Regions from separate parts of the Vibrio splendidus genome, predicted to be linked through region 1. Evidence: predicted binding sites of a transcription regulator. Region 1 holds the regulator's gene; each other region holds the start of a gene.

Region 1 (5,549 bases):
CACATTTTTCAGGACTAATCCGTGGTGGTTGTAAAACATTATCGAAGCAACGCCACCGGGTTTTACTTGTTCCAGTAATAAATCAAGCGCCTCTTTAGGATCTGCGAGCCATTCCATTACGGCATGAAACATCACAAAATCAACTTGGCCTTCAAGGTGCCCTGCTACTTTTTGGACCGGAGAATGAATAAACCGATACTGCTCTAGCAAACCCGCTTCACTGATACTTTCTTCTGCTAGCTTCAGCATTTCAGAAGATAGGTCACAAAGAGAAACGTTATGCCCAAGCGACGCAATTTTTTGCGACATCTGCGCAAGGCCGCCTCCAGCATCAAGCACATGCAGCGGCGAAGCTGATTGCTCAAATTTGCTCAAAGCTTGTTCTAAATCTTCCCATACGATGATCTGACGGATCTCTCCTTTGTCAGAGCCGTAAATATTTTTTGCAAATTTGTGGGCAATATCGTCGAAATTACGGTCTTCAGTCACGGCTACTTGAGTTATTATGTCCTATCGTGCCTGCTATTCTGTCACAGGAATTTCAGGAATAAAGAGGCGATATCTCTTTTTACTACTAAGTGATGTTTTTTCGGACTATTCGGATATGTTTGAGCTGAAAAAAGTAGTGTCCTCGCTATTGATGCCACTGCCAGCAATGTTAATTCTCGCTTTTCTGGGTTTAGCCCTAGTGATGTTTACTACCAAAAGGAAGACGGGTTGCCTAATCACCCTTTCAGCCCTATGTGGTATTTTCCTAATCGCTTTCCAGCCAGTTTCTAGTCAACTTTTAATGCCAATGGAAAGGCAACACACCGCTTTTTTACCTGTCGATGAAACCGTCGATTACGTGATGGTTCTCGGAAGTGGTCACGTCGTAGACGACCAAATCCCACCAACATCAGAGCTTAGTCGCACCGGTCTAATGCGTTTAAGTGAAGGGATTCGTATTCTACGCCTTTACCCTGGTGCAAAACTCATTTTGTCTGGCTATGGCGCAGGCACTGAGGTGAGCAATGCTAGAATGATGGCCAAAGTTGCGTTGGCTCTAGGTGTCGCAAAGCCCGATATCATTCTGCTTGAAACAGCGAAAGACACATGGGAAGAAGCCCGACAAGCCGCTGCGTTCGTTAAAAATAAAAGAATGGTACTGGTAACTTCCGCTAGCCATATGACTCGCGCATTGAATGAATTCCATGCAGCTGGCATGAAGCCATTACCAGCCCCAACCAATTACCTTGCACAAGAAGGGATTGTTGAACCTTGGAATAAGTACATGCCTAAAGCTCTTTACCTTGAGCAAACTGAGCGTTACTAGCACGAAACAATGGGGTTGATGTGGCAAAGCCTGCGTGATTGGCTTGATACAAGCAATGACACCGTTGAAGAACCCATTGTTGTTCCTGAAACATCTCGCTTAGTTGAAGATGACGGTGGTATTTCTGCGGCTCAGCCTCAATAAACTCAACCGAATCAGTAAACTGAATTTTATCAGTAGACATAATCTTACCTGTAGACATAGTCTTATCTGTAGATTCGGCCAGATAGGCAAGACTGATTAACCAAGTAATTTGCAGGTTTCCAGTTCGTAAACACTAGAAGCTAAGCAATAAAAAAGCCGAGACATCAATGATGTCTCGGCTTTTTACGTTTAAATATCGTTGTTGATTAATCACTCCCGCAGGAAATCAATCACCAGCGAACATGTAACCTTCACCGTGAACCGTTACAAAAATTTGTGGATTCTTAGGGTCAAACTCCATCTTCGCACGCATACGACGGATTAACACATCGATAGTTCGATCGTTTGGAGCATCCACTCGGTGACTGATCATATTCAGAATGCGTTCACGACTTAATACCTGGTTAGGATAAGAAGAGAGCGCAACCAACAGTTCATATTCAGCTTTAGTCAGTTTTACCGGTTCGCCGTTTTTGCTTAGCGCACGACGAGGGATATCAAACGTCCACTCACCAAAACGAACCACAGATTCGTCTTCAGTCTCTTCAACCTTACCTGCTGCTGTTTTACGAGCGGCAGAAATGCGCCAAAGTAGGTTTTTAACTCGAACCAATAACTCGCGAAGTTCGAAGGGTTTAGTAACGTAATCGTCAGCGCCCATTTCAAGGCCAACGATTTTGTCGATGCTATCCGTGCGTCCAGTAACTAAAATAATTCCAATGTCTGATTGACTGCGTAATTCGCGAGTTAGCATCAATCCATCTTCGCCTGGTAAGTTGATGTCCAGCATAATGAGGTCAACGTTGTTTTCTTCTAACACGTTTCTCATTTGAGCGCCGCTTTCTGCTTCGCTTACTGTGTAACCTTCGTTCTGGAAGTATCCGACCAGTTTACTGCGGGTTACCACATCATCTTCTACGACTAATACGTGATAGCTCATCTACACCACTTTTCTTATTTAATAGTTTCAGTGACTATTCTATTCATAACTCGTAACAATTCTAGTGGTACACAAGATAAAAGCCAGAAACATGGATCTTTTTTGATACAAGACAATCTTAAACCTTGCTATTTATCGTCCATCGCAATTCAATATAGGCATTACTACTAACGAGTAACTTTGCGTTTCGCAAATAACCTTGTTATTCAGCCTTGGTGTGCTTATGCACTAGTGACTTCAAGATGCATATAAGTAACACCACAAGACTAAATCAGGATCTAAGAAATGAAAGATACGAAAGCGTTCAACGAGCAAAGAGCAGAAATATACTGGTGGCTATCAAGCTTATTCGCTAAAGAGCTCACTCAAGAAGAACTCGATCACTACCACTCTGTTGAAATTCGTTCTTTCCTAACTGGTTTAGGCGAAAATGAAACACTAAAGCCAGCGATCGATAGCCTAGTGGATGCGCTAAACCGCCTACAAACGCGTGAAGATGCTCAACTAGAATTGTCTGCTGACTTCTGTGACTTATTCTTAAAAACAGATAAGCATGGCGCACTTCCTTACGCTTCTATGTATATCGGTGAGACTGGCCTTTTGAATGATAAGCCAGCAAAAGATATGGAAGAGATCATGGCTAAGCACAACTTAGTGGTGAACCAAGACCTAAAAGAACCAGCTGACCACATCGCTATCGAACTCGACTTCCTTGGCAACTTGATCATCCGTTCTAATGAAACTGAGCTTGAAGAAGAGCTAGAAAAATCGTTCATTGTTCAACAGCAATTTATCGAGCAACAACTTCTTACTTGGGTACCAAAGTTCAACGTTAAATGTCATGACGTTGACGAATTCGGTTTCTACGCATCAGTCTCATCTCTGTTACTTGCATTCTGCAAATTGGACACACAATACCTCGCTGGTGAATAAGCTTATTGGATGACTCGTTAAATAAATTCAGAAGAATGTGACAATTCACCCGGATTTCCGGGTGAATTTTATTGCGAGTAATTTCTAGTCAGTCTAAAATTGTGACCGCAAACGATAAAATATGAAACATTCACGAAATGCTATGCTTATTATAGTTTTGAGCATTTCGGTGTTAAGACAAGCCGCTCAATAGCGGTTTTTTGTTTTTTAGCACTTTAGTACCCAAAGAGCCCTACAAATTTAAGCTCTTAGTTAGGTAGCTTAACGGCTACTTCATTCCGTACTTTGGGAAAGTAGCTTCTAATAGGATAAAACCATGGCCACTATAAAAGATGTCGCTCGCTTAGCAGGCGTATCAACAACAACCGTTTCTCACGTAATCAACAAAACTCGCTTTGTTGCAGAAGCGACGCAAGAAAAAGTAAATAAAGCCGTAGACGAACTGAACTATGCACCAAGTGCCGTTGCTCGTAGTTTGAAGTGCAATACAACCCGCACTATCGGCATGCTAGTTACTCAATCAACTAACCTATTCTTCTCTGAAGTTATCGATGGTGTTGAAAGCTACTGCTACCGTCAAGGTTACACTTTGATCCTGTGTAATACGGGCGGTATCTATGAGAAGCAACGTGACTACATTCGAATGCTTGCAGAGAAACGTGTAGATGGCATCTTAGTTATGTGTTCTGACCTAACTGAAGAGCTGAGAGGCATGTTAGACCGTCACGCTGACATTCCTAAAGTGATTATGGATTGGGGCCCTGAGAGTTCTCAAGCAGATAAGATCATCGACAACTCTGAAGAAGGTGGTTACCTAGCGACCAAATACCTCATTGATCACGGTCACTCCAAGATTGCTTGTTTAAGTGGCCACTTAGACAAAGCGGCATGTGTTGAACGCATCGCGGGTTACAAACGCGCACTCAACGAAGCTAAGATTGCTGCCGATGATAACATGATCATTGAAGGTAACTTCGAGTGTGATACTGCGGTTCTTGCGGCAGAGAAAATCATTAAGATGGTAGATCGCCCAACGGCCGTATTCTGTTTTAACGACACGATGGCACTCGGCCTAATGAGCAGACTGCAAGAGAAAGGAATTCGTATCCCTGAAGATATTTCAGTGATCGGCTATGACAACATCGAGCTGGCTGAATACTTCTCTCCGCCGTTAACAACGGTTCACCAACCCAAACGTCGTGTTGGTAAGAACGCTTTCGAAATTTTGTTAGAACGCATTAAAGATAAAGACCATGAAAAGCGTGTGTTCGAAATGCATCCTGAAATTGTTGAGCGAAGCACAGTTAAAACGTTAAATTAATTGATAAATTCAGTTTAATATAATTAAGCGCACCTTTAGGTGCGCTTTTTTTATCAACAACATGAATGAACCTGGTATCATACTGGAAAGATCATTAATTGAAGCAATATCACATTTTGAAATAACAAGTGTGAGCCTCATTCAACAAAAACTTTATTCTATTCAATCAGTCACGCACAGGGCAAATCACTTGAAAGAGTGAGACGCAAAGCTTCCGGCCTAAACCACTCGTTGGTATGGTAGCGGGGTTACCGATGGCAAAATGCAGTAACTACTAATAATTTAGTAATTTACGGCTAATTGACAATTTAATTGCAACATTTTGCTAATCTCTCGGACCTGCTTATTTGGTGGCGTAGTTCAAATACACCGAGATAAATAACATGGATAAACCGATACTAAAGGATTCAATGAAATTATTTGAATCCCTAGGAAAAATAAAATCACGCTCGATGTTTGGTGGCTTCGGTCTTTTTGCTGATGACACTATGTTTGCTCTGGTTGTAAATGACCAGTTGCACATACGAGCAGACAAATGCACAACGAAACAGTTCGAACAACAAGGGTTTCAACCGTACGTCTACAAAAAACGTGGTTTCCCTGTCGTTACTAAATATTTCGCTTTACCTGAAGGCCTGTGGCAAGACCAAGAGAAAATCTTGCAGCTTGCAACGACGTCTCTGGGTTTTGCTAAAGAAGAAAAAGCTGAGCAATCTTCAGCTAAGCCTACTCGACTCAAAGATCTGCCCAACCTTCGACTCGCCACTGAGCGTATGTTGAAAAAAGCAGGGATCGATTCCGTAGAACGTTTATATGAATCTGGCTCTGTAAACGCATTTAACGCCATCAAAGAATCACATGCGTCTTCTGTCAGTATTGAACTACTTTGGGCGTTA
Region 2 (5,549 bases), 450 kb from region 1:
GGTCTCTTCTTTTAACCCTGCAATAATGAGTTCACCGCTTACAGGAGTGAAGTTCATTGTCATCACGCCTTCAGCCTGACCATCTGTGGTAAATGAGTAGCCCAATGTTGTTTCTGGTTTCGGGGAAAATGCAGAGCTCTCAATCGGGTAATCAACCTGATTGTTTGGACCTTTATTACCATCTGTTGAACCAGAAGAAGAGCCGCCTCCGCCGCCACAACCATAGAGAGCAAAGAGAGAGGTCGCTAGCAGCGTCATTGTTTTTTTCATGTTGAACATTCCTAAAGTTGGAAGCCCTTGGTGGGCCCTATGTTTTAGGAATGTTATTGTTTGAAGAGTAAATAGGGCAAAAAACGAAGTCACATAAGATCTTAATTTATGTTTAAGTTGTTTATTTTAAATGGTTTTTTGTTTTGATTTGAGATCTGTTGCCCAACAGCTGTGCAGTAATTCAGCATTAAGCTTTCCCACTGTTTTATGATAAGTGGGTCTTTAACGCTTAGCTTCAAGCTCTTCCAAGGTTGCAGGCAGGTTGATTTTGATTCTGGTTTGGATAGCCGGGCGAATAGATCTTCGGATGGAACCACTCTCAATAAGGCAACTAGAGACTCCATGTAGTTCAGGCGAAACTTCTCCATGTTGTCTTGCTTATAAGCGATATGAGAAACCATCATATAAACCAACGCATTTTCGATCGTAGAGTTGCCTGAGGTATTGGTCAGAAGCTCTTTTGCGGTTTGCAGGTCTCTTAGTTTGAAATGAATGATACCAAGCCACAGCTTCAGTTCGTCTGGTAGTCGGTTAAAACGAGTTTGAATAAGGTTAGTGAACGCGACGAGCTTCTTCTGATCTGTTTCAAATAGCGCAAGTTGACGCGCAATCAGAGTCGACGTCATGGTATTGAGCTTGATGTCATCCAGCGCTATGGCTTTTCCACTTAGCAATTCGCTGACTTCGGCATTGTCGACTGACCATTCTGGCGGTAATGGTGCTGGCAGTGCAAAGTAGTTAGCTAGCTCTCGGTTGATCTCCATAAGGCTGCTGCTGATATTATTGACATCAATAGAGTAAACACCACCAAATGCGAGCTTCCCTGAGTTTGGGTAAATCAGGCTTATCTTTGCGATAAGGCGTTTGTCCACTTCTTGATCTTTGAGCTGAATGTTAAGCAGGTAATCACTGGTACGCATGTTCTTTGCGCCCGGAAAGAAGGGAGAGCTATCAATAGGGTCAAGGAAGTAGCTTGGCGCATCTTGGTTAGCAAGATCGGTGTAGGCGTATTCAATCTGCTGTTGAAGTAATAATGCTTTTACGACTTTTCGGTATTTTCTGGAATTCTCACCAATGGCATCCAATCGGTTCAGGAGAAGCTCGACCTTAGGAATCAATCGTTGGTCACGTTCAATTTCTGAAGCGCGAGTGGGAGATTGCCAAAGCATGTAACCCATTACCGCAGTGCTGATCAGCAAAGCCAAAGACACCACGATTAACCAAGGGTTAACTGGATTAGATCTATTCCCTTCTTGACTGACTGGAGATTCCAGTTCTGCATCATTCGGTGCAGTTTCAGGGGAGGTCGCGGCAAAACTAACCGAGTTTGGGTTTAGAAAATAGCCTTTACGTGGGTAAGTCACTAGTATTTTGGTTGCGTCGCTATCAGGCAGGTGTTTTTGAAGTACTGAACGTAACGTACTGATTCGGTTGGTCAGAACATTTTTGGAAATGAAGTTGCTTTGCCAGACAGATTCAATGATGTGCTCGGCGGCGAGCGGTTGACCAACGCTGGTAAGAAATAACTCTAAGAGCTCGATAGAACGAGGCTCTAAATCAATGACCTGCTCGTCGCAGCTTAAGACTCGTGTGTTGGGGTTGAACTCCAAGCCTTCAATATAAATAGAGGCTTGTTGGTCTTTGGCGCTGGAGAGGTAATCTTGCATAGAAAAGGCGACGGTTTATAAAACCTAAATTCTAGCTGTTTTTGTTACTAAAAACAGCTAGTAATTCATAGGGGGATGGGTATTAAGACGCGTAATTCACCGAGTAACGAGTAGGCTTGTGGTTCATTGCTAATACGATGTTCAATACTGCGGTGCCCAATACCGAAACGGCAATTACCCAAGGCGATACGAAGAAGCAAGACGCAAACAGAATACAGGCATCAATGCCCATCTGAGTTTTACCTACAGAGATGCCATAGCGGTCTTGGATGAACAAACATAATACGTTGAAGCCACCCAAGCTTGAGCGGTGACGGAATAGGATTAACATACCTAAGCCCATTAATAAGCCACCGGCAACAGCACAGTAGATCTCGTTATGAACTTCTAGTGAGATAACTAGGTATAAATGATCGGCAAACACAGAAACTAACGCACCAGCAATTGCACTGCTAATGGCAAAACTACGGCCAAATCGTTTCCATGCCAATAAATAGAATGGACAGTTGGCCACAAAGTACAAAATACCGAAGGTTACAGGTAAGAATTGACTCAAAAGCAGAGCCAAGCCAGTAGTACCACCGGTAAGCAGGTTCGCTGACTGTAAAAAGAAGACGCCTAACGCCACTAAAAACGTGCCAGTGAGAATAGCTACCCAATCTTCTTTACGTGAGTGTTTTTCCATCGTTTTAATAATTACCTAACCAATAAAGGCGTGCATAGTAGAGAAAAACCTTAGCTTTCGGTAGCTTGAGGGGCAAAATTAAGGTAAACCTATGTAATCTGCGTTTTACAGGGTGTAAAGCGTAAAATTGACAGTAAGCGTCATCTTTGGTTGGATAAGCTTAATAACCATGATGAATCTTATATGTGATTATGAAAAAACTGCATGATAAAATTGCAATTAGCTCTTTATGACCTAGATCAAATTATGTAGAATGCGTCACATCAAAACGGTGACGGAAACGTTTGCTTTCGGTCGTTGTGTGGTTTTTTTGAAACTTTCAGTACAATCTGAGTCAGGAGATACAGATGCTTAAGCGTGACATGAACATTGCTGATTACGATGCGGACCTATTCGCAGCTATCCAAGAAGAAACTCTTCGTCAGGAAGAGCACATCGAACTTATCGCTTCAGAAAACTACACAAGCCCACGTGTAATGGAAGCTCAAGGTTCTCAACTTACAAACAAATACGCTGAAGGCTACCCTGGTAAGCGTTACTACGGTGGTTGTGAGTTCGTAGATAAAGTTGAAACTCTAGCAATCGAACGTGCATGTGAACTGTTTGGCGCTCAATACGCGAACGTACAACCTCACTCAGGTTCTCAAGCAAACAACGCTGTATACATGGCACTACTGAATGCTGGCGATACTGTTCTAGGTATGAGCCTAGCGCACGGTGGTCACCTAACTCACGGTTCTCCAGTAAACTTCTCTGGTAAGCTTTACAACATCATCCCTTACGGTATCGATGAAGCAGGTCAAATCGATTACGAAGAGATGGAAGCGCTAGCTATCGAGCACAAACCTAAGATGATCATCGGTGGTTTCTCTGCTTACTCTCAAGTTTGTGATTGGGCGCGCATGCGTGAAATCGCTGACAAAGTAGGTGCTTACTTCTTCGTAGATATGGCTCACGTTGCGGGTCTAATCGCTGCAGGCGTTTACCCGAACCCAGTTCCACACGCTCACGTTGTTACAACAACAACGCACAAAACGCTTGCTGGTCCTCGTGGTGGTCTTATCCTTTCTAACGAAGGTGAAGATCTTTACAAGAAGCTAAACTCAGCAGTATTCCCTGGCGGCCAAGGCGGTCCTCTAATGCACGTTATCGCTGGTAAAGCAGTAGCGTTCAAAGAAGCTCTAGAGCCAGAGTTCAAAGAATACCAAGCTCGCGTTGTTGCTAACGCAAAAGCAATGGTGGCTGAATTCCTAGCACGCGGTTACAACATCGTTTCAGGTTCTACAGAGAACCACCTGTTCCTAGTTGACCTAATCGACAAAGACATCACAGGTAAAGAAGCAGATGCAGCACTAGGTTCAGCTAACATCACAGTGAACAAGAACTCAGTACCAAACGATCCACGTAGCCCGTTCGTTACTTCAGGTATCCGTATCGGTTCTCCTTCTATTACTCGTCGTGGTTTCTCAGAAGCAGACGCGAAAGAGTTAGCAGGTTGGATGTGTGACATCCTAGATAACATGGGTGATGAGTCTGTTATCGAAGCAACTAAAGCAAAAGTACTAGAAATCTGTAAGCGTCTACCGGTTTACGCTTAATTTTTCTGCGTAGTAATTTGAACTTCGTTGTCGAGCATGCTCACTTACATCCGTAAGCTCCGCGTGCTCTCCTAGAATTTCAAACGACTACTTTGAAAAATACTTTAAAGGGGCTCATTGAGTCCCTTTTTGTTTTAGGGAAAGGTGTTGAAGATTCTGCACCTGTTCCTTGAACTAAAGCTATTTGATTGAAAAATACGATTTGAAAGGCTCCTGTTGGGAGCCTTTTTTGTATTGGTCGGTATGAGCGTTGGGTTATCTGAGAATACAGAAAGGCAGGTAATAAAAAAGGGCTGATGTTTGCACATCAACCCTTTGCTGTTTGTTGGTATCGGTTTTACTTTTTGATGCTCAGTAAAGTACCTGACTTACATCTAAACGAATAGTAGCTGCGGCTCTCGTTGAATTTGCCTAAGCCTTCGCCATCACAATAGTCGATATTGATATCACGCATTACTTCTAGCGTATCTTCGCTGTTCAAAGCGAATTTAGAACCATCAGAACAGACGATACGAATTCGCTCATCATGGCTTACTGAGTAGATATCGACTTCGGTATTACACAGCTCAAAAGAGGCTTCACGAAAGTTGTCTTGCTGTGTATTTGAAGCGCAACCTGCAGTCAGTGTTGCAGCGAAAACTGCCAAAAGTCCGAGTCTTTTCATTGTTAATCCTTCGCTATCATCAGATTGGGTGATGAGTTTTATATGCTATTTGAGGTAGCCTATACAACAATACGCTTCGGTTCAAGGAGCGTTCGTTGACTCTAAGATATAAAAGTATAGATGTAGACAGATAATTTATAACTGGTTAACTACATGTTTATCCAATACGTATCACCAATAAAAAAGACCAACACTGAGGTTGGCCTTTCAAAATCAAGCTTGTTTTAAATGACTATCGAAACTGTTTGGCTTCTGGAAGGAACTCAAAACCAGCAGACGCAAGTTTAGCGATCAATGCTGCTTTGTCGATTTCGTAGAAGTTGACCACTCGATCCAAGTCACCACCGAAGTCGTCACGTAACTTCATGTTGACGATGCTCATCAACATCACAGGGTCCATCTTTTCAAAATTAGCGAGGTTCATATTAGTCCTCGAAATCTGAGATCAGCAGATTGGCTGCGGCAAATGCAGCGCGATCACGTGCTTCTTTAGGAAGAGATTCATCTGCAGCAAGGTCATTCAATGTTTTTACCGCGCAGGTGATCGCTTTAGGGATATAGCCTTGGTCGCCACTGCCAATTTGAGAATACAGTTCACGCACCAAATCACAACAATCGTATACTTTCATTTTTATACCTAACCAAATGATAACTGATCTCAATAT
Region 3 (5,549 bases), 1.4 Mb from region 1:
ATTGCCGCGCCATTAACACCAGAAAGAGCAGAAGCTAACGTTGAGTAGTCACCCTTTTCGGTGGTCGTCTCATTACGTTGGAAATTACCATCAGAGTCATAAACCGCGGTGGTCGTTTCAGTGTCTTTCGCTTCTTCTAAACCAACCATTACGCCACCGATTGACGCACCAGTGTTACCATACTGAATCACCGCACCAGTATCAAGGTTACCCCATTGCACACCAAGGTTAATACCGTCACCTTCTGCCATCTCGACAATTAGGGCTTCAATCAATACTTGAGCACGACGAATATCCAACTGTGCGATCACATCTTGAAGCGCATTCATGATGTCTGGCTGTGCGGTAATCACTAAAGAGTTGGTATCACTGTGAGCTGAGATCATCACTTGATTGCGCTGCGATGAACTGCCTTTAGTTGAAGTTTGCTTCTCTGATTGTAGGTTATCCGACACGCCTTTCAGCACATCAACTAAATCTTCTGCTTTTGCGTATTTAAGGTAAATAACTTGGTTATTGCCCTTGGTTGCCATTTCAACATCAAGCTGTTCAATCAGCCTTCTTAAACGGCTACGTACCTTAGGGTCACCTGAGATAAGAATCGCATTAGTACGCTCATCAGCAACTAATTTAGGTTGTAGGAAGGCAGGTGTATTTTTAGCATCTGTGGTTTTGCTTAACGCATCAACGATACGTACCATTTCTGCCGCAGAAGCATTCTTTAGCTCAACGACTTCAATCTCTTTATCACCTGCTTGGTCAACGCGCTTGATGATTTCAGCTAAACGGTTTACTACCGCCGCTCGGCCTGTAATAAGGATGATGTTAGCTGGGTCGTAGTGCACAACGTTACCCGCGCCTGCATTGTCGTTTAGTTGACGAAGCAGAGGAGAAAGTTCACGCACCGAGACATTACGAACCGTCACAACACGTGTCACCACATTGTCGCCTTTGATCGTGTCACTGTCTCCAACGACTGGAATTGCCGATGTTTTCGAATCTTTGGCCTTGATGATCTTAAGAACACCTGAGTCCATTTCGACAACCGCGTAGCCATACACTTCCAATACGTTTAGGAAGAAGCTGTAATATTGCTCTTCATTGAGTACGTCGTAGCTGCGTACATCGATTTTTCCGCGCACCGAAGGGTCAACGATGATCGTCTTCTCTAGGTTACGACCAACAATATTAATAAACTCTTGAATATCAGTGCCTTTAAAGCTGGCACTAAAATCACTCGCGATGGCTGCGGGTGTGCAGATTAAGCTTCCTGCCAATAACCATGCACTTTTCTTAAACCAATGCTTCACGTACTTCTCCTACACTTTCGTCCTTCGTTAGACGCAAAGTTTTAAAATTCAATAAACACTTCATGTTGTTGACCATCTCTCTCGACGACGAGGTTTAGCTCTGTCAGCTCTGAGATAGAACGGAATATGTTGCCCATAGCAGCAGGGTCTGTCAGGTCTTGTCCATTTAACTGAGTGGCAATATCTCCGTTTTGGAGCCCAACAGAGTTAAAAAGTTCTGAATCTTTGCCAGGGCTCACACGATAACCAATCACTTTATCGTCGCGTTTCACCTGAGACAGTCGAACATATTGGAAGATTTGTTGAGGATCTTTCATTATCTTCGCTTTAATTTCATCAAGCTTCTCTTCTGCAGAAGCGGGGTTGTTGCCACGCACAGAAGAAGAGGTACGAGGTGGCGCAGGCTCTGATACAGACAAACGCTTGTACTCAATACCTTCAAGCATCAGGGTTTCGTCTCGCCCAGAGTTATCGATGATCACACGATCGACTAATACGGCCTTGAGCTTAGCTCTAGTGCCTTCAATCTCTTCGTTAATTCCGTAAGTCGCTTGTGTGCCGCGATTGGCAATCACAGCCAAGCTCAGTTTTGGATTAGAACTGGCTACTGCACCCACTAAAACGAGGTTCAGTCGCGTCTTTGGCGCATCTTGGATAACTTGCTGTTCAACCACAGCAGGCGTGGTTGGGTTATAAGCACCAAACATATTGCTCTGCTGCAAAGAAGAGATATCAAGAGTCGATTGAGGCGTTGAAGACGAGGAAGCCGTTGCTGCCCATGGCACCACGGTTTGCTCAGCAGGTTCAATAAACCATGCAAGCTGTCCTAAAATCCATGCGGAAGCTGCGATCAACACACAACAAAGAACAAGGCTCAGTTTCTGCTGGAGTAAAAATCCATTCTCTAAAAATCGGCTCAGCACCGGAGAGTTATCCATGCGAAGTTTGAGCTCTAAAAAGTTCACGTTCCCTAACCCTTTCTATAACGAATAAAGCTGTAACCTACTAAACTATCAGCTTTTTTGTTCATAAATTCTGTTCCTGCTTATTAAAAGCATAAGATCCTGAACTATATCATAGCAAATCTATAAATCGGCATTACCTGAGCTATTTTGTAATCTTCCTTGAAAAAAAAGCCAATCGCCTCCACATAAGCTTCTACTAAATGTGATAAGCGTCATCAAATAAAATAAGTTGCATACTGTGAATAACAGTTAAACCGCATTCATTTCTAACTGAAAAGGCACTGTCCTATATGAAAACGACTAATGAAGCTGTCAGACTCGATAAATGGTTGTGGGCAGCACGCTTTTATAAAACTCGTTCAATTGCTCGCAACATGGTCGATGGTGGCAAAGTCCACTATAATGGTCAGCGCAGCAAACCCAGCAAAATCGTAGAACTTGGGGCAGTGATTACCCTGCGCCAAGGGAATGAAGAAAAGACGGTCACCATAGAGAAAATATCCGCACACCGTGGCGGGGCGCCAGTCGCTCAAACCCTCTATGAAGAAACCACCGAAAGCTTGGCAAAAAGAGAAGAGTTTGCACAACAACGCAAACTGAATGCTCATAGTCCAGCACCAGAACGTCGCCCAGATAAAAAGCAACGTCGTGACATCATTAAGTTCAAGACTCAATAAGCTAGAAGGAATAGCCAAATGGCAGACCCAATGTCTACAAGTAATGTTTTAAATCGCTACCTATTTGAAGACCTATCAGTACGTGGTGAATTGGTACAGATGGACGAAGCATACCAACAGATTATTTCTAGCAAGGAATACCCAGCGCCAGTACAAAAGCTGTTGGGTGAGCTACTGGTTTCAACGACGCTGCTAACGGCGACTCTAAAGTTTGAAGGTTCTATCACGATGCAACTGCAAGGTGATGGTCCAGTATCTCTCGCTGTTATTAATGGCGATAACGATCAGAAGATTCGTGGTGTTGCGCGCTTTGACGGTGATATTGCTGACGACGCTGGCCTGCACGACCTTATAGGTAAAGGCCACCTAGTGATCACTATCGATCCTAAAAAAGGTGAGCGTTACCAAGGTATCGTTGGTCTTGAAGGCGAAACACTTGCTGACGTTCTTGAAGGTTACTTTGCTAACTCAGAACAGCTAAAGACTCGTCTATGGCTACGTACGGGTGAACATGAAGGCAAAGCACACGCTGCGGGTATGTTGCTGCAGGTTATGCCAGACGGCACTGGTACGCCAGATGACTTCGAGCACCTAGAGCAGTTAACTGACACGGTTAAAAACGAAGAACTATTCTCTCTAGAAGCGAATGATTTGTTATACCGCCTATATAACCAAGAGAAGGTTCAGGTATTTACCCCTCAACCGGTTGAGTTCTTCTGTGGTTGTTCTCGTGAACGCAGTGGTGCCGCTATCATTACCGTTGCTCAAGAGGAGATCTACGACATCCTGAGTACGGAAGGTAGTGTTGCTCTTCACTGTGATTACTGTGGCACAAACTACTCGTTCGATAAGGGCGACGTTGATGCACTGTACGCAGAAGCAGCAGATAAAGGCGACAATACGGTTCATTAATTTACAGCGTACCAAAAACACGTAATTTACCCCAAAAAGGTCAGCACTAAGCTGGCCTTTTTTGTGATCAAAATAGCGCAAAGCCCGTAACATCTCGTAATAAAATCACCGCTTAATTTTAATTAATTAATAATGTTCTCGCCCCTAGCGCAAAGGTTTGCGTACAGGATAGACTAGTCGGGCCAATATGTGACGAGACGCTTAAAACCTCACGGTTAATATGGATATTTTTTGAGCTGTATCCCTGTTTCCCCCGAGCCTCGTTGCTAGCATGGTGAGCAGATAACAATAAAAAATTAATACAAAATCCCTACAAAATATCCTACAAGGAGCACCTATGACCGTTATGGAACATACTAAGGCTGCACAAATTGATCTAACTAAGCACGGACTGACTGGCGTTACTGAAGTTCTTCGTAATCCTAGCTACGAGCAGTTATTCGTTGAAGAAACACTGCCAGGTTTGGAAGGCTACGAAAAAGGCGTAGTAACGGAACTAGGCTCTGTTGCGGTTGACACTGGTATCTTTACTGGCCGCTCACCAAAAGATAAGTACATTGTTAAAGATGACACTACGCGCGATACCATGTGGTGGTCAGATCAAGGCAAAAATGACAACAAACCGATTACAACTGAAGTATGGAGTGAGCTGAAAGAGCTTGTGACAACTCAGCTATCTGGCAAGCGCCTGTTTGTCATCGACGGTTATTGTGGTGCTAACCCAGATACGCGTCTAAGTGTGCGTATTATCACTGAAGTAGCGTGGCAAGCGCACTTCGTTAAGAACATGTTCATTCGTCCAACTGACGAAGAGCTAGCAACGTTCGAACCTGATTTCGTGGTAATGAACGGTGCTAAAACAACGAACCCTAACTGGGAAAAGCAGGGTCTAAACTCTGAAAACTTCGTTGCTTTCAACCTAACAGAGCGCGTTCAAATCATCGGTGGTACCTGGTACGGCGGTGAGATGAAGAAAGGCATGTTCGCAATGATGAACTACCTGCTTCCTCTGCAAGGCATTGCTTCAATGCACTGTAGTGCAAACGTTGGCGAAGAAGGCGACGTAGCTGTATTCTTCGGCCTATCAGGTACCGGTAAAACAACCCTATCAACCGATCCTAAGCGTGAGCTAATCGGTGATGATGAGCACGGTTGGGATGACGATGGTATCTTCAACTTCGAAGGTGGTTGTTACGCGAAGACGATTCGTCTATCTAAAGAAGCAGAACCAGAAATCTACAATGCAATCCGTCGCGATGCTCTGCTAGAAAACGTAACGGTTCGTAGTGATGGTTCTATCGATTTCGATGACGGTTCAAAAACAGAGAACACTCGTGTTTCTTACCCGATTCACCACATTGACAACATTGTTAAGCCAGTATCAAAAGCAGGTCACGCTCAAAAAGTTATCTTCCTAACAGCGGATGCGTTTGGTGTGCTACCACCAGTATCTAAGCTAACTCCGGAGCAAACTAAGTACCACTTCCTATCTGGCTTCACAGCTAAGCTAGCAGGTACAGAGCGCGGTATTACTGAACCAACACCAACGTTCTCTGCGGCATTTGGTGCGGCATTCTTAACTCTTCACCCAACTCAGTACGCTGAAGTGCTTGTGAAGCGTATGGAAGCGGCTGGCGCTGAAGCTTACCTAGTGAACACAGGTTGGAATGGCACAGGCAAACGTA
Region 4 (5,549 bases), 290 kb from region 1:
TTTTAAAGCCAGACCCGAGGCAATAGCTGCACTGGAGGTCGTTTTGCCTACCCCGCCTTTACCCGACGTTACAACGATAATGCGTGCCATTCTGTTTTCCTTTTATTTCTCTTATATTGCGAGGACATCAACGTGTAATACATCGTTTGCCATACTGAACATGGTTTTCTTCTGCCAGTACTCGCTTTCAATTTGATCGCTGAGCCAGTAATTTCCTGCAATGGAAACCAGCTCGGCTTGTAAATCATTACAAATTATTTTTGCTTCAGTTTGACCACTTGCACCTGCAATTGCACGACCGCGTAGCGTGCCATGAATATGGATGCTGCCATCGGCAATTACTTCTGCGCCCGCGCTTACGTGGCTAAGAATCAGCAAATCACCGTCTTTGGCATACACTTGCTGACCAGAACGTATCGGGGTTCTCACCACCTTTATCGGGGCCATCTTCGCCGGAGCTTGAGAAGGTGATTTACTTGCTGTCATCACGGCAAAACCTGCATCTCTGGCTAAGTTTTGCATGCGTTTATCTGAACAGCCTGCCACACCAACCGGGATCATGCCCGCTTGAGATATACCATTTTTCAGTTGCACGAAATCTATATCGCCCGCGACTTTGCTAATGTTGATAACAACAGGCGCAGCTGCGAAAAAAGTGGGTGCCTGGTCTACCTTCTCTTGAAGAAAAGACACTGCATTTTCGACTTGATCATCGGATAAGTGCAAAACAGATAGCGTGAAACTGCTACCTTTTAGATCTGGGTTACTAGACATCGAAAAACTACAGGACCTCAATAGCGGATTGGTACAATTTCTTTATCAATAAAATAAAGGGCATTGCCTGAAACTAGGTTTATCATGTTATATTCCCAAACCAAGCACAGCAAGTAATCTTGTTGTCAAATGAACGTTTTGTTCCCAATATTTCCCTAACATAAACTATTGATCTCGCAAGTGAGAGTTTTGTAGTCATAAACATTTAAAAAAGGTTTGTCATGCTGTGTTCTATATATAAAAGTTCAAAGAAAGAAGGAACATACCTTTATATCCCTAAGAAGGATGATTTTTCACAAGTTCCTGACGCATTGATGCAAATGTTTGGTAAACCTAGTTTTGTAATGGTAATTAAAATGGACGGTCGTAAACTGGCTCAAGTGAACATCGATAAAGTGAGAGAATCACTGAACACCGATGGTTTCTTTTTGCAGGTTCCGCCACCACCAGTTAACGAACTTGAGCTTCATAAAGAGCGTAAAGCTCAAAAAAAAGGTCAAGACGAAGAGTGATAGCCACCTCAATTCAAGGAGGAGTGATCGTTGAGTAAATTTTCGAAAACCATATTGGCTGTGTCGGCATTACTATTGGGTAATAGCCTGACCATTGGCTCAGTTCAAGCTGAAGAGCTTAGCTTTGAGCAATATGTAGAAAAACTAAAGCAACAAGGTCGTGAAGAAGGTATTTCGGAAGCGATCATTGATGAAGCTTTTGATGGTGTGACGTTTAAGCCAAGAGCGGTAAAAGCCGACAAAAACCAACCTGAAAAGAAACTGACTCTGGATGAATACATTCCACGTGCGGTTCCTGACTGGAAAGTGAAGCAGGCGAGATCACTCTATAAGAAACACTACACGGCGTTAAAGCGTATTGGTGATGAATATGGTGTTCAACCAAGATTCATTGTCGCTCTATGGGGTGTAGAGAGTAATTTTGGTAAGTTCACGGGGAATTACAGTGTTATTGATGCTCTAACAACCATGGCTTATGAAGGTCGCAGAGAAGCCTTCTTCCGTAGCGAAGCGATGGCGGCATTGAAGATACTTGATCAAGGCCATATTGCACCAAAAGAGATGAAAGGCTCTTGGGCCGGCGCGATGGGTCAACCTCAGTTTATGCCAAGCTCATTCTTAGCTTACGCCGCTGATGGCAGTGGTGATGGCAAGAAAGATATTTGGGGTACCGAAGAAGACGTGTTTGCTTCGGCGGCTAATTATCTCAGCCAATCGGGTTGGGATGACAAATATACTTGGGGGCGTCAGGTTCACGTTCCATCAACCGTGTCTATTGAGATGCAAGGTCGAGACGAAGACAAAGCGAAATACCTAAAAGAGTGGTCTGAACTTGGTATTAAGCGTTATGACGATCGCCCACTGCCTACACTTGATGAAGACATCAAAGCTTGGTTGATAATGCCGGACGATGAAACGGGTCGTTCGTACCTCATTTACAACAACTACAATGTGTTAATGAAGTGGAATCGTTCTTACTACTTTGCTTTGGCTGTCAGTCACCTAGCCGATAGAATTAAGTTTGATTAATCGACCTAATTTGATTAATAGAACTAGGTCGCTTTGAATAGCATTTAGCCTACTATAGGCAGAACAGATTAAAGGACTCTTCGGAGTCCTTTTTATTTTATATTTCAGATGTTTAAGAAGGTGGTTTTGTGCTAACAGATAGAGCCGCACAGATGGTGATATTTCATGCGTTAATCAAGCATGAAGGCTTTACCAGTGCAGCAAAAAGCTTGAATGTGTCGGTATCTCACATCAGTAAACAAATTGCTTTGCTCGAGGATTCGATAGGTATCAAGTTAGTGCAAAGAACCACACGCAGCCTTACGTTAACCGAAGCTGGAGAAGTGTTCTATCAGCATTGTGAGCAGCTGTTCAATACGGTGAAAGCGGCTCAAATGGACATGGATAGCCAGCGTGACGACATTTCTGGAATATTCCGTATAGGCCTGTCTCAGTCATTTGGCACACTGCATATCATTCCAGCGATTGACCAGCTTAGACAGCTTTACCCTCAGCTGAGAATTGAAGTGCATTTGTTCGATTACAAAGTGGACATGATTGAGGAGCGCTTGGATCTCTGGATCACCAACAATGAAGACCTGCCTGAAGGATACATTGCACAACGCCTAGCCGACAGCCAGTTTGTGGTAGCCGCATCACCGGATTATCTGATTAAGGCAGGGACTCCACACGTGCCATCTGATCTGATTGACCATAACTGCCTTATCTACCGCAGCCGTGAACGTGATTACACGTCATGGGCATTTGATAACGGCCAAGAAAATCTCAGTGTTAAAGTGGCGGGCGATTACTCGGTGGATTTGGCTGAAGCGGTACGAGACGCGGCAGTATCAGGTTGGGGCGTTGCTTACCTAGCGACTTACTTAGTCAAAGAAGAGTTTAGAACGGGCAAGCTCATCCAAGTTTTACCGGAATGGCGAGCAAGTCAGCTGATGCCATTTTATGCCGTGTATCCGAGCCGAAAGAACATGCCGAAGAAGCTTTCAGCAGTGATTGAGTTCATCAAAGATCATATCGGATCGCCGACTTATTGGGACAAAAACCTCAAAACCTGCGTTGAACTGCACCGCTAACTGTTTCCCAATCTATAAATATAATTTCCATATGGAAAAAGTTTGTTTTTTAATCAAAGTTAATTATTAAAATTCAATAACTTAGTGGGATGGGCTATTAAAGGGTGATTCAACCAACATCACATTAACAACCTCAACTTGCCGCAAACGATTTCCTCTATAGAATGCGTCGCTTTTCCTACCTACAACTTTTAGGTTGACGCACATGGCTTCCCTACTTGGAATTATCACTATTTTAGTAACCGCTTGGTTACTATCTACGGACAGAAAAAATATCCCGCTAAGAACAGTCTCTTTGGCTTTCTTACTGCAAATCTCATTCGCCCTACTGGTTCTGTATGTGCCAATGGGTAAAGAAGTGCTGAATGCAGCCACTGGTGCAGTGTCTAGTTTGATCAACTACGGTCAAGAGGGGATTAACTTCCTATTTGGTGGCCTAACGAATAACGGATTTGTTTTCGCTATTAACGTTCTCGGCATCATTATCTTTTTCTCTGCATTGATTTCAGGTTTGTACCACATCGGCTTTATGCCAAAAGTGATCAACCTAATCGGCGGTGCTTTGCAAAAGTTCTTAGGTACAGGTCGTGCGGAGTCATTGTCTGCAACTGCGAATATTTTTGTTGGCATGATCGAAGCGCCATTGGTGGTTAAACCTTACTTGAAGCACATGACGGATTCACAGCTGTTTGCTGTGATGGTGTGTGGTTTGGCTTCTGTAGCTGGTGGCACGTTAGTCGGTTATGCATCGCTTGGTGTTGATTTGAACTACCTGATCGCTGCGGCATTCATGTCTGCTCCTGCTGGTCTATTGATGGCCAAGATTTTGGTACCTGGTAGCGCAGATGAGGCTCAAGAAAATATTGAGTCTGACGTTGAAATTCCACGAGCAACGAACGTCGTTGAGGCTATGGCCGATGGGGCTATGTCTGGACTTCGTATTGCCGTTGCTGTGGGCGCGACACTTCTGGCCTTTATTAGTGTGATAGCAATGCTGAATGGCTTGTTAGGTATTGTTGGTGGCTGGTTTGGCGTAAACCTAAGCTTCGAACTTATCCTAGGTTATGTGTTCGCACCTGTTGCATGGCTGATCGGTGTGCCGTGGTCTGAGGCTGTGGTTGCAGGCTCGCTGATCGGTAACAAGATCGTTGTGAACGAGTTTGTGGCTTTCATCCAGTTAATGGACGTAAAAGACGCACTGAGTGAGCACTCAAAAGCGATCGTTACTTTCGCGCTATGCGGTTTTGCAAACATCTCTACGATGGCAATTTTGATTGGCGGTTTGGGTAGCTTAGTTCCAGAGCGTCGTTCTTTCATCTCACAATACGGTTTTAAAGCGATTTGTGCGGGTGTGCTTGCCAACTTAATGAGCGCAGCGATTGCCGGCGTGGTGCTTTCTCTTTAGCTAGATGATAAGTACAGAGTGGATGAGTCAGTCACTTTATTTCCCCTATAGTAAAGTGACTGATTAATCACACTAATATTCGGTTAGCATGAAAAAGAGAGCCTATAGTTTAATGACATAGGCTTTCTTGTTTCAGCAAATAGGTTTGTATCACAAGGTGTGGTACGAATTTTTTTTAGGGGCACAAATGGATTTGTCGATTACTTCTTCTTTGGCGTTAATTGGACTGCTGTCCTTAACGTGTCAATTGTTAGGTTGGCGTTTGCGTCTTCCAGCCATCCTTCCTCTTCTTATTGTCGGACTACTTTTAGGTCCCGGTCTTAACATCCTTAATCCCGACGCCATTTTTGGTGATGTACTGTTCCCGTTGATTTCATTAGGGGTCGCCATCATTCTGTTTGAAGGTGCATTGACTCTTAATTTCAAAGAAATCAGAGGCCATGGCCGCATGGTGACTCACTTAGTGAGTTTCGGCATGTTGATTACATGGGCGTGCATCGTGGTGGGGGCTTATTATTTTGTCGATTTCAGTTGGCCATTGGCGGCGCTGTTTGCTGCATTAGTCGTGGTGACTGGCCCAACGGTGATTGTTCCCATGCTGCGCAGCATTCAACCCAAATCTTCGCTAGGCAGTATCTTGCGCTGGGAAGGGATAGTGATTGACCCGATTGGCGCTCTGTTTGCCGTTCTCGTTTACGAATACATTGTCTCTTCAGCCGATCCGACAAGCCATGTTCTGTCGGCATTGGGGCTGAC

Evidence for each region. Region 1 encodes PurR, which represses purine synthesis genes. Its sites were predicted from a motif close to TNANGNAAACGTTTNCNTNA; they were not measured.
Region 2: glyA (serine hydroxymethyltransferase) is a predicted target of PurR. The motif match lies at 2,895-2,914, and genes of this name have one in related genera.
Region 3: pckA (phosphoenolpyruvate carboxykinase (ATP)) is a predicted target of PurR. The motif match lies at 4,010-4,029, and genes of this name have one in related genera.
Region 4: OCU90_RS12715 (NupC/NupG family nucleoside CNT transporter) is a predicted target of PurR. The motif match lies at 3,528-3,547, and genes of this name have one in related genera.

Annotation. Positions count from the first base shown of each region.
Region 1 is NZ_AP025508.1:2,594,011-2,599,559, forward strand. It holds gene cmoM (tRNA uridine 5-oxyacetic acid(34) methyltransferase CmoM) at 1-489, opposite strand, end outside; partial or broken gene elyC (envelope biogenesis factor ElyC) at 605-1,459, shown strand; gene torR (two-component system response regulator TorR) at 1,686-2,399, opposite strand; gene torD (molecular chaperone TorD) at 2,685-3,332, shown strand; gene purR (HTH-type transcriptional repressor PurR) at 3,649-4,653, shown strand; cyclic di-GMP riboswitch class I at 4,824-4,909, shown strand; gene OCU90_RS11560 (TfoX/Sxy family DNA transformation protein) at 5,037-5,549, shown strand, end outside.
Region 2 is NZ_AP025508.1:3,040,004-3,045,552, reverse strand. It holds gene OCU90_RS13510 (hypothetical protein) at 1-270, opposite strand, end outside; gene OCU90_RS13505 (winged helix-turn-helix domain-containing protein) at 372-1,937, opposite strand; gene OCU90_RS13500 (YitT family protein) at 2,020-2,622, opposite strand; gene glyA (serine hydroxymethyltransferase) at 2,970-4,220, shown strand; gene OCU90_RS13490 (hypothetical protein) at 4,558-4,884, opposite strand; gene OCU90_RS13485 (DUF4250 domain-containing protein) at 5,117-5,308, opposite strand; gene OCU90_RS13480 (YaeP family protein) at 5,310-5,513, opposite strand.
Region 3 is NZ_AP025508.1:104,020-109,568, reverse strand. It holds gene gspD (type II secretion system secretin GspD) at 1-1,310, opposite strand, end outside; gene gspC (type II secretion system protein GspC) at 1,352-2,248, opposite strand; gene hslR (ribosome-associated heat shock protein Hsp15) at 2,566-2,952, shown strand; gene hslO (Hsp33 family molecular chaperone HslO) at 2,971-3,864, shown strand; gene pckA (phosphoenolpyruvate carboxykinase (ATP)) at 4,202-5,549, shown strand, end outside.
Region 4 is NZ_AP025508.1:2,879,531-2,885,079, reverse strand. It holds gene minD (septum site-determining protein MinD) at 1-90, opposite strand, end outside; gene minC (septum site-determining protein MinC) at 112-774, opposite strand; gene OCU90_RS12730 (YcgL domain-containing protein) at 996-1,286, shown strand; gene OCU90_RS12725 (lytic murein transglycosylase) at 1,317-2,315, shown strand; gene OCU90_RS12720 (LysR family transcriptional regulator) at 2,468-3,388, shown strand; gene OCU90_RS12715 (NupC/NupG family nucleoside CNT transporter) at 3,594-4,793, shown strand; gene OCU90_RS12710 (cation:proton antiporter) at 4,981-5,549, shown strand, end outside.